Regions from separate parts of the Paenibacillus sp. J53TS2 genome, predicted to be linked through region 2. Evidence: riboswitches for the same ligand, from Rfam matches in the RefSeq annotation. Region 2 holds a riboswitch; the other holds the start of a gene.
What was found. Region 2 has a riboswitch for thiamine pyrophosphate ahead of tenA (thiaminase II). Riboswitches for the same ligand answer to the same signal wherever they lie in the genome.
Positions count from the first base shown of each region.

Region 1 (5,526 bases), on a different contig from region 2:
ACATCGGATCGGCATTACCGGGAGCGGAAGCTAACGATGGCTGAAGCCAAGCAGGAGCTGCTCCGTCATCGTGAAACCCAGTTCGACCCGGAGATTGTCGATGCGTTAATGCAGCTGTCCGATGAGATGTTGAACATTTACTCGATCATGTAAATGTCGCGGTTACAAGGGGGGGGGGGATGGGCATGGATAATGGGTCCTGGAGCCGTCTTGTATCTCCGGCGGAACTGGAGGAAGCCAAACGGGCAGACCGGAAATTGCTGTCCCTTCGCGTGACCTTATTTCCCGATTGTGCGCAGAGGCTGGCACGATTCCGGCTGATCGACGCAAAGCTGAACGCCTATGAGCGGGTGCTTGCCCGAATGCCGGATCTCGTGGATCCGGAGGGAACTCATGAATCCATTGAATCCGTGACCTGGCTGATTGCCTTCGCAGGGGAAGCCGAGCATTTGCAAAGATGGGTAGAATTGATGCTGGAAGTGGATCAAGTTACTGTCGCCGAAATCAATACATAATCGCAGGAGGAGTCTATGATCTAGACTCCTCCTGCTGTCGTTTTGCGTTGTTCCTCTGCCATCATGGATGCGATTTCTCGCTTCAAACGAATAAAGTCGGGATCTTCCGTCATTTCTTCACGCCGCGGTCGGGGGAAAGGCACTTGAATGGCATGCAGGATGCTCGCCGGCCGGCTCGAGAATAAATAAATGGTATCGGAGAGCATCAGCGCCTCCTCGATGCTGTGCGTAATCATCAAGACAGAACGCTTATTCTCTTCCCAAATATCCAGCAGCCAACGCTGCATTTCGCTGCGCGTCAGCGCGTCAAGGGCGCTAAACGGCTCGTCGAGGCACATCACTTCTTGGGGAGCGAGCAGCCCCCGGAGGAAAGAAGCTCGCTGCTGCATACCGCCGGATAACATATGGGGGTAAGCTCGTTCAAAACCGCCTAGCCCGGCCTTTGCAAGCCAATGCTGGATTTCCTTACGATCGCTGCGGCTTCTGGTTCCGGCGATTTCCTGCGCCAAAACGACGTTGTCCTCGATCGTCCGCCAGGGGAACAGCGCGGGTTGCTGCGGCACGTAACTAATATGCCCGCGTTGACCGGTAACCGGGCGTCCCTGAAGTAGGACTTCTCCTTGTTCCGGGGCCGTCAACCCACCGATGATGTGAAACAGCGTGCTTTTGCCGCAGCCGGATGGGCCGATCATCGACACGAATTCGCCGGCAGGCACACGTAGCGAGATATTGCGCAGTACGGGGACTTCCCGTCGCCGGTCGCGGAATGTCTTATGGATCTGCCGGACCTCGAGCGCCGGTACGGCCAGATCCCTTATCGTTGATTTTTCACTCATAACCGAGCCACCCTTTCTGTAAGCTGCGTTAACTCCGGTCGTTCGACGGTTTATAGCGGATAAGCCATTTTTCCAAAAGAGCAACGCAGGCGAACATCGCCAGGCTGATCGCTACGATGATCGCGATGGCGACGAAGATTTTGTCCGTGCGGAACGACGCCTTTTGCAGCATCATATAATAGCCGATTCCTTTGTCCGCACCGATCCATTCGGCGATGACCGCACCCATGACGCTGTAAGTTGCGGCGATTTTAACCCCGGACATGATCGAGGGGATCGCGTAGGGCACCTCCAGCTTGCGGAAGATATCCGCCTTGGACGCACCGATCATCCGCATATAATCCAGCATCGCGCGATCCGTGCGGCTCAGTCCGTCCATGGTCGCCACCGCAACAGGGAAGAAGCAGACGAGCGTAATGACGATGATCTTCGGCAGGATCCCGAACCCGAACCAGATCATGAGCAGTGGGGCCAGCGCAATGGTCGGCACGTTTTGGCTCAAGATGATCAACGGATACAGCGACGCTTTAAGAAACGGGACATAATGGAGCACAAACGCCATCAACAAGCCCACGAGCGTTCCAATGGCAAAACCAATCAGCATCAGCCGTAGTGTTGCCAGCGTGTGCTCCCCTAAACTGGCCGCACCGGCGGCCGCTTCACGCCCGATATCAACCGGGCTGGGGAGGATCCATTTTTCAATGTGAAACCAGGCGGTGGCGCCCTGCCAAATCAGCAAAAACAGCATGACCGCCACAAGGGGCGGCCAGATGCTGTGCCAAAGGCTGCGGAGATTCATGGCCGATATTTTTCAATCAGCTTATCCATGCTGACGCCTTTGGGGTTATACGAGATTTTGATTTGCGAAATGATGCCTGTACTGCCAAACTCAATGACGGCTTCATTCATTTTCTTCACGATAGCCAACAACTCGTCGAGTTCCCCCTCCATGGTTGTCTCCAGGGGATTGACCTGATATTTCACCCCGGAAGCCTGAATCACTTCAATGGCCCGGTCTACATACGGTATCACGTCTTCACCATTTGGCGTTTTTGGAATGATTTGAATGCTTAAAAGTGCGTTTGGCATCGATGAGTTCATCCTTTCGATAATGGGAATTGGTTGAAAACATAATTTCAGGGAGTTATTCGCTCGGCAAAAACTCATTGGTGAAAGCGGCATCTACCTCAAGCGGTTTCTCCAGCAAGCCACGCTCATGCATCCAATCAGAGTAGTTCTGCCATACTTCTTTCTTCTGTTCGCCCCAGCGCGGAGCGTCGTCCTTGTATTTTGGGCTCAGCCATTTTTGACTGGCAACTACCAGGTCCTTGTCGAGTTCCGGTACAGCCTTGAGCAAAATTTGCGCCGACTCCTCAGGGTGGGCGATTGCATAATCATAACCTTTGGACACCGCTCGCATAAACGCCTTCACGAGCTCCGGGTCGTCCTTGATCGTCTTCTCGTTGGTGACAAGCACCGGCGTATAATAGTCAAGCTGTTCGGAGAAGTCCTTAACGTAAAGCATATCCAGCGGCTCACCCCGCAGTTCGGCTTCGATGCCGGTCCATGCGTAGAAGATCCAGGCGAAGTCGATATCCCGCTTCACGGCCGTAAAATAATCGGCATCCCCGATGTTGAGGAACTTTACCTTGCCGACATCGGCGCCCTGCAGGTCCATAATGGATTTAATGACCGCTTCTTCCACAGGAGACCCCCATCCGCCGTAGGCTTTGCCCTCAAAATCCTTAGGTGTCTTGATATTCTTGGCAACAGGTGCAGCAAAGCCGGATGTATTATGCTGAATGATTGCGGCGATGGATACAAGCGGGACGCCTTGGAGCCGGCTTTGGGTGACGTTCTCTTGTACGCTGACGCCAAACGGGACCTCCCCGGAGGCAACCATCGCCTCAGCGCCGCCGGAGCCGGGAAGGAGGATATCCACATTCAGCCCTTCCTCGGCGAAATACCCTTGGTCCTTAGCGACGTAAAGGCCGGTATGATTGGTGTTAGGGCTCCAGTCGAGCACAACCTTGACGCTGCGCAGCTCTTCGCCGGTCGCCTGGTTAGGCGCGGCATTCTCGGCATTTTGCCCGCCTTGGTTTCCTGCAGCAGCCTTGCCCGCGCTATTTCCGTTGGCTCCGCCGCAGGCAGACAGAATTAGCAGCATACAGCCGAGGAACAGCGCCAGCACGGTGCGTAGTTGAACTTTCACGACACATTCTCTCCTTCGATTGTTTAAATTTCCGCAGCTTTGTTCTTGGTATAACCCTGGAAATGCGACCTTAAGCGCAATCCAAATTTCGGATACAAAAAAACGTCCCGGATCCGGGACGCGATAGGCAATGGAAATGAAATGAATAACGAGTTCATATCCATATAGTATAGCTCCCTACGCTGGCATTATCCAGATCAGGTTAAAGGGTCAGTATCTTTGAGGGATACACTCTCAGCCGGCCAATTCCAGCACCCCTGAACAGTATGACTGCAGATTACAACTGTCATTATAGTTTTCGCTTGCCGCATTTGTCCAGTCTTTCCGAACAGGTTTGCAAAAATAGGGGATTTGCTTTTTATCTGGCAAAAGGATATAATGAGTTCATCTCGTGTTTTAGAAAGAAGATCATTCACCCATTGAAAAGAGTGTCACTATTTAAAACCTGGAACTTTTTTCAATGTGTGAATTTTTTTTATACAAGTGGTGCATGTTCATAAGGGTCAGCCCTTTTGAGCGACTTCTGTTAAAAAAATGAATCATGTTAATCTTTAAACAGGAGGTATTCCCCTATGGAAACCGGAACAGTAAAATGGTTTAACGCTGAGAAAGGTTTTGGCTTCATCGAAGTGGAAGGCGGAAATGACGTATTCGTTCATTTCAGCGCGATCACTGGCGAAGGCTTCAAAACCCTCGACGAAGGCCAACGCGTACAATTCAACGTGGTTCAAGGCAACCGCGGCCCTCAAGCCGAAAACGTTGTAAAACTGTAAGCTAGCCAGAAACTGCTCTTAATGCGTTCTCGCATTGAGGGCAGTTTTTCTACTCAAAGATCATTCATGAGGTTAACATTCGGAAACCTCGCTTCTGATGGTACATATAGCACTATGACGAACCACATCTATGCACCCGGTTAGAACGCTCACCTTGAAGGAGGGGAATTATGAACTACCGTAAAAAAACGTTAGAAGAAATTCCTGAGGAAAATACACCGGTATGGACCTGCACGAGCGACGATTGCAATGGATGGATGCGTGACAACTTCACGTTTGAACATAGTCCGGCTTGTCCGCTTTGCTCGTCTGAGATGGTCATGGGAACGCGCATGCTCCCCCAACTGAGTAATCCAAGCTCCGATCAAAGATCGTCGGCCAAGAAGGCATAGACGAGGACGCCGCCGGAATCGGTGGACGCTGACAGCAGCCACAGCCGTATTCGCATCAAAGCGAATACGGCTGTTTTTGTTTTTTTTTTTGGGTATGCAAAAATGAAATATCAATAAAAGGATTGCATCTATATTAAAAATTTAATATGTTTGAACTACTACAATGTTTGACATCCAGAAGGGAGAACCCCCGCATCGATGCACGGTAATTATAAGGTTGCTTCTCAAGTCTTCGATATTCCTTCCAGCAGCAAGCAAAGGAAGCTGGCCATTCTCATCGGCATTCTGATTATCTCAATGTCGCTCGTGGCTTTGCCATTTGGGATGACAGCGCTTCCCGCCACAGAAACTTTTCTCTCCGCCGCGATTGGATGGCTGATTTTTGGGGATATGCTAACGGCCTTCATCATCTACAGCCAATATCGGGCCTCCGGTCTTCCGGCGTTGCTCGTGTTGAGCTGTACCTATTTATATAGTGGATTAATGACGTTTTTGCATATACTAACTTTTCCCGATCTCTTTGGCGGGTTGGGGGAGATGATAGGGGCCGGGGGGCAAACCGCGGGCTGGCTATGGGTGATTTGGCATAGCGGATTTTCCTTTGGTATCTTGTTGTACGCTTGGGTGAATCGAAAGTGGTCCAAGCCACTAAGCTCAAAAGAGATGATTTTCAATTACGGTACAGCCGGTATCACATTGACGTTGTTGAGCGTATTTGCCGTGTTTGAGCTCACCGCTTTAGGCGATCGCTGGCTGCCTGACATCATTCAAGAGAACGATTACCGCAAACTAAACACC
Region 1 is NZ_BOSK01000008.1:221,295-226,820, reverse strand. It holds gene KJS42_RS17915 (HD-GYP domain-containing protein) at 1-153, shown strand, start outside; gene KJS42_RS17910 (hypothetical protein) at 180-515, shown strand; gene KJS42_RS17905 (ABC transporter ATP-binding protein) at 536-1,351, opposite strand; gene KJS42_RS17900 (ABC transporter permease) at 1,380-2,150, opposite strand; gene KJS42_RS17895 (MTH1187 family thiamine-binding protein) at 2,147-2,440, opposite strand; gene KJS42_RS17890 (ABC transporter substrate-binding protein) at 2,496-3,563, opposite strand; TPP riboswitch at 3,720-3,832, opposite strand; gene KJS42_RS17885 (cold-shock protein) at 4,136-4,336, shown strand; gene KJS42_RS17880 (cold-shock protein) at 4,507-4,728, shown strand; gene KJS42_RS17875 (sensor domain-containing diguanylate cyclase) at 4,927-5,526, shown strand, end outside.
Region 1: it holds a riboswitch for thiamine pyrophosphate, as region 2 does, so the genes downstream of both, KJS42_RS17890 (ABC transporter substrate-binding protein) here and tenA (thiaminase II) in region 2, are expected to answer to the same signal.

Region 2 (5,526 bases):
GCAACCATTACCGGGTCGACTACCACTTGAGTCCAGCCAAAGGCTCGAATCTGGGCGGCAACCGCCTCAATGATTTCCGCGCTGAACAGCATGCCGGTCTTCAGCGCATCCACCCCGAGGTCGGAACCAACCGCTTCGATTTGCTCCGCCGCCGCTTCCGGGGGCAGCGGGTAGACGTTCGTCACGCCCAGCGTGTTCTGAACCGTCACTGCAGTGATCGCCGACATGCCGTAAACGTCCAGCTCCTGGAACGTTTTGAGGTCGGCCTGGATGCCGGCCCCGCCGCCGCTGTCCGACCCGGCAACCGTCAGCGCCTTGGAGATCCGGCTCATCCGACCCACCATCCGCCGGCGCCTGTCGCCTGCATTTCACGCACTGCCGCGTGGCCCTTGAGCGAATGCGGATGAAGCTTCGCCAGCTCGTCGAGGAACGCGATCTGGAAGCTGCCCGGTCCGGCGGCGGCCGTCCGCTCGGCGGCGCGGGACGCGGCGGCGCCATAGAACGCTAGCCCGGCGGTACCGGCCAGCAGCAGATCGCGCTCCACCGCGGCGAAGGCTCCCAGCACCGACGTGAGCAAGCAGCCCGTGCCGGTCACCTGAGTCAGCAGTGCGTCTCCGCCGCTGACAAACCGGCACTGCAGCCCGTCGGTGATGACGTCTTCACGGCCGGTAATCGCCACGACCGTGTTCAGCGCCCGCGCGGCCCGTACCGCGAGTTCGGCCGCCTCGTCTCCCGCGGTGTCGCCGGCATCAACCCCCTTGATCTCGCGGTTTTCCCCGACGAGATGGGCGATCTCCGCCGCATTGCCGCGCAGGAGCGACACCTTTACCTCGCGCAGGATACGCAGAGCCGATTCAGTGCGGAAGGCGGTCGCCCCCGCACCAACCGGGTCAAGCAGCACCGGCACGCCATGAGCGTTCGCCGACCGGCCGGCGAGGATCATCGCTTCGACCTGCTGCGTCGACAACGTGCCGATGTTCAAGACGAGGGCCCCGGCGATCTTGGCCATATCAGCCACCTCCTCGGGTGCATAGGCCATGACCGGCGAAGCGCCAAGGGCGTACAAGCCGTTTGCGGTAAAATTCGTGACGACAACATTGGTCATGTTATGCACGAGGGGTTTCGTTTTTTGCACCTTTTCCAGCACATCGGACAGATCTTTTTCCATTAAGCTCATGTTTTCAACCTCTCTTTCGATCATTTGGATGAATGCGAAATCATCGGCATCGCAACCGGCCAATCTTCCTGCCGGTAAGCCATATCCCAAAAGAGATATTCCAATTGGCAGCTTTGCAGAAAATGATCGGCCATCCTTTGCCGCTCTTCCTCCCTGGCTGTATCCGCCCATCCGTCTAACGCATGGATAAACTTCTCCGTCACATCCCCCGAAAGACGCCCGTAAAAATCAATCCACTCATAAAACGGATGGTCCGGTGTCGGCTGCACTTCTGCCAGCAGCTTTTGGCCGATCTCCAGATAGGTCCAAGGGCAGGGCAATAAAACGGCATAGATCTCGCCCAAACTCCCTTCGTGGGCCACCGTCAGCATATGACGGATATAATGATGCGCCGAGGGTGCAAGTGGGTACCCCTGCAACTCTTCAAAATTCACTCCGGCGGCCCGGCAAAAAATCTGATGGGGTTGAACTTCACGGTTTAAAATATACGCGATCTGTTCGTTGAACATCGCGATCTCCTCTCGGGTCCGGCTTTTGGAAATCGCGATACCGTAAATCCGCATATAGGCGTTTAAATATTCGTAATCCTGCTTAACGTAATGAATGAGCTGCTCTTTCTCCAGTTGTCCCCTTGCGATGCCTCTGACGAACGGATGATCGAATATGGCTTGATAGATCCCGTCCGCCTGACGTCGTAGCTCCTGCGTAAACCCCATCGTCTCCACCTCCCAATATATTGAACTAGGAAATCCCCTGAGAAGACGACGACAAACGACCTGTTAACAGAGCGCGCAAAAAAGCCGCTCCGTAGAGGGAGCGGCTCGATCAAGTCCTAGGCTGATATACGACAACCTGAGCACTATTCAAATGGGGGCCGACTCCACTTTCCTACGCTAGTATGAACTAGATCAGGTTCAAAGGGTCCAAGATGGTCTCTTGTCTCAGCCGTTTACGGCGCCCCTAGTGGATTTCCTATGCAATTCACCTATTACTCTACCGATCCCTGCCTGGATTGTCAATCCCGTCCAGCGAAAGATCGTTGGATCACTTGCTTCTCTCGTCTACACCATCCCCGGAATGCTGCATAGCATAACTATCAGGGAACTGTCTTGTAAACCGGTTCCTCAGGATAAGTAACCGGATCCCATCCAGCTAAGGAAGGTTAGGCCATGAATTCAGCCGGAAAAAGCAAATCCTCGTCCTCCAACAAGAAAAATGGCAAAAAGGGCGGTTTCCGGCCAAAAACCCCGGAATATACCGTAGCTGCGCTGCTTCTTTCCGGTAAACTTCGCGTGGATTCCGTCCAGTTATACCGTAACGCAACCATGTATGTCTCCCTTGTTGGCGAATACAAAACGATCAGCAGCGATGCAAACGCCGACAAGTTGCTGAACTTTCTCAACGAGAATGGAGATATGACCATCAATGACATCATCAATGCCATGAAGAAAAAAGCGGACAATTCCTCCTGAACCCGCTCTTCCTTTGAAAGATTCGGGTGGGAGGATCGCTCGCTTTACATCATAACCTAGATGCGGGGGTTTACTACAATGAGTGAATTTGACGGCGAAGGCTTCTCGGAACTCATCGTAATCATCATTCTGGTCGTTCTGTTCTTCTACGGTTCCAACGATATCGAAACGCTGACGGGCGCCCCGACTTCCGATTAACTGTCGAAGGCGACCCACAGCGTTCTCTCGTTATTTCAACTGCAAACGAATCGTTTTGATTTCATACGGTGACATCGACAACTCAAGCTCCGCAGTTGAGGAGGATTCTCCTAAAGGCCGTTCCATCATGTCGGTTTCTTGCCAGGAAATCACCGGCATCCCGAAATGGAAGCGAACGCGGCCTCGGCCTCCCTTGTATTCATGCAAACGAACGATCAAGCCGTCGCCGTCTTCCGCTTTTTTCACGGCATCAATGACGACGTCCGCACTTCCGCTCGTTTGGAGCAGTGAGAATGAAGACGAGTGCGCCTGGCCCATCGTGGCGTAAACCGGCTGATTTAGCAGCGTTGCTGCCTGTACGGTACCGCCTTCGGACCAATGCCCCTCGTGAGGATACAGCGCGTACGTAAACTCATGCTCGCCGCGATCCGCTTGCGGATCCGGATAAGTTGCCGATTTCAACAGCGACAGCCGGATCACATGGTCCTTAATGTCGTGGCCGTATTTGCAATCATTCAGCAGGCTGACCCCGTACCCGTGCTCTGACAAATCGACCCATTGATGACCGACCGTTTCAAATCGAGCAAGGTCCCAAGAGGTGTTCCAATGCGTCGGTCGCTTGACGTTTCCGAATTGGATATCGTAAGTAGCTTCCGTAGCCCGTACGTCAACCGGAAAAGCGACCTTCAGCAGTTGCTGACGCTCCTGCCAATCAACTTGAGTCTGGAAGTCAATCCGCCGGTTGTTGCCATACAGAATCATCTCTTGGCGGATCGTCGAGTTCATATAAGTCCAAGTAAAGCTAACGACGGCACGCAGCGAACCCGTCACGACTTTACAGTCCTGTAGCTGCTCGACCTCGCGTTGTTTCTCCTGGTAGAACACATCGATGTCCCAAGCCTCAAACATTTTCGGCTTATCTTCGAACACCTGAAGTACGTTCCCACGTTCGCCCGGCGCCAGCACTTCGCGGCCGGCTTCCCGATCAAAGATCGAGATTAGCTGTCCGCCATCATTCCACTCGATGTTATAAATTGGGGTTTCGATTCCGTTTGGCCGTGTTTTAAAAGGTTCATCTGGTGTGAGATCAACCTGTTCGTCCTTGCTGCGTTCAATCGTCACAAAGCCAAGCGGCGGCACGTTCTCTACTAGCACCCACACCGTCTTTCCGTCGAATTCGGATTTCAGCTCTACCCCGCCTGCTTGAACCCACTTTGCTCCCTCAGCTTGCCCCTCCAAAGCAACCAAGCCGGTAAAAAGCCAGGCTGACGGATTCCATACGGTGTACGAATCCCCCGCGTCGTTCGTCAAGGCTTGAATGGCTTGCTCGCGGCAGGATTCCAACAGCGATTCGGCCTGCGCGTACTCCAGCTTGGAATCGCGGTACACCTCTGGAATGGACGAGCCTGGAATGATGTCGTGGAATTGGTTGCGCAAGATCGTTTTCCAGCTTTCGTCCAACTTCGCTTTCGGATAAGCCTCCCAGTCTCCTTCCGCGAACAGCGCCTGCAGGCTGAGCAACCATTCGGTGTCCCGGGACAACAACTCCAGTTTGCGGTTCATCTTTTTGTTGTACGCTTGGCTGGTGTAGGTTCCTCTATGGTATTCCAGGTACAGCTCACCGTCCCAGGTATGAACATAGCGATCCGCCGCCCCAACGGTCTCTTGCAGCTTGGCGAAAAATTCGTCCGCCCGGCCGGTCGTTACCCTCGGAAGGCCCGGCATTTCGTCGAGCCGCCGCCGCAGCTCCAGATGCTCGCGATTGACACCGCCGCCTCCATCCCCATAACCGTAAGAAAGCAGAAGCTCTTTGTTAACCTCTTTGTCGCGATACGTCTCCCAAATGCCTTGCACGCTGGACGCCTCAATATTCCCGTTATAGGTATACCACCAGAAACTGCCGTCCTGCGGCGTAGTGATGAAATGCGTCAGCACCTCGCTGCCGTCGATACCGCGCCAGTGAAACGTATCATGCGGCATGCGGTTGTACTGGTTCCAGCTGATTTTCGTTGTCATAAACGTATCGATGCCCGACTTGCGCAATATCTGCGGCAGGGCCCAGCTGTATCCGAACACGTCCGGGAGCCATAAGTAGGTACATTCCTGGCCAAACTCCTCACGTAAAAAGCGCGTCCCGTACAGCAACTGCCGCACCAGCGATTCCCCGCTCGTCAAATTGCAATCTGCCTCCAGCCACATGCCGCCGGCTGCTTCCCAGCGCCCTTCCTTCACGCGTTCCTTGATCTGTTCATAAAGCTCCGGATAATCCTGCTTGATATATTCGTACAGTTGCGGCTGCGTCTGCAGGAACACGTACTCCGGGAACATCTCCATTAAGCGCAGCACGGTGCTGAAGCTGCGGGCTGCTTTTTCCCGCGTATGCTTAAGCCGCCACAACCAGGCGACGTCGATATGCGTGTGTCCGATGCATTGGACCGTGACCGGCGACGTCTTCTTCATTCCCGCCACCGCTTGGGTCAATTGCTCCTCGGCTTCCGTCAGCGAAGCATAAAATCCTTCCGATCCTGGATAAGACCAATCGATCCTCAGAAAAGCACGATCCAGTGCCGTCAATAGGTCGGTCCGCTCCGGCGCATTCGCCGGCAGCACCTCCACTGTCTGCATGACCGCACGGGACGTATAATACAAGCGATCTACGGTCCCGTCCAACCAAGCGAT
Region 2 is NZ_BOSK01000004.1:155,513-161,038, reverse strand. It holds gene thiD (bifunctional hydroxymethylpyrimidine kinase/phosphomethylpyrimidine kinase) at 1-332, opposite strand, end outside; gene thiM (hydroxyethylthiazole kinase) at 329-1,177, opposite strand; gene tenA (thiaminase II) at 1,198-1,893, opposite strand; TPP riboswitch at 2,046-2,149, opposite strand; gene KJS42_RS10830 (hypothetical protein) at 2,347-2,649, shown strand; gene KJS42_RS10825 (alpha-mannosidase) at 2,878-5,526, opposite strand, start outside.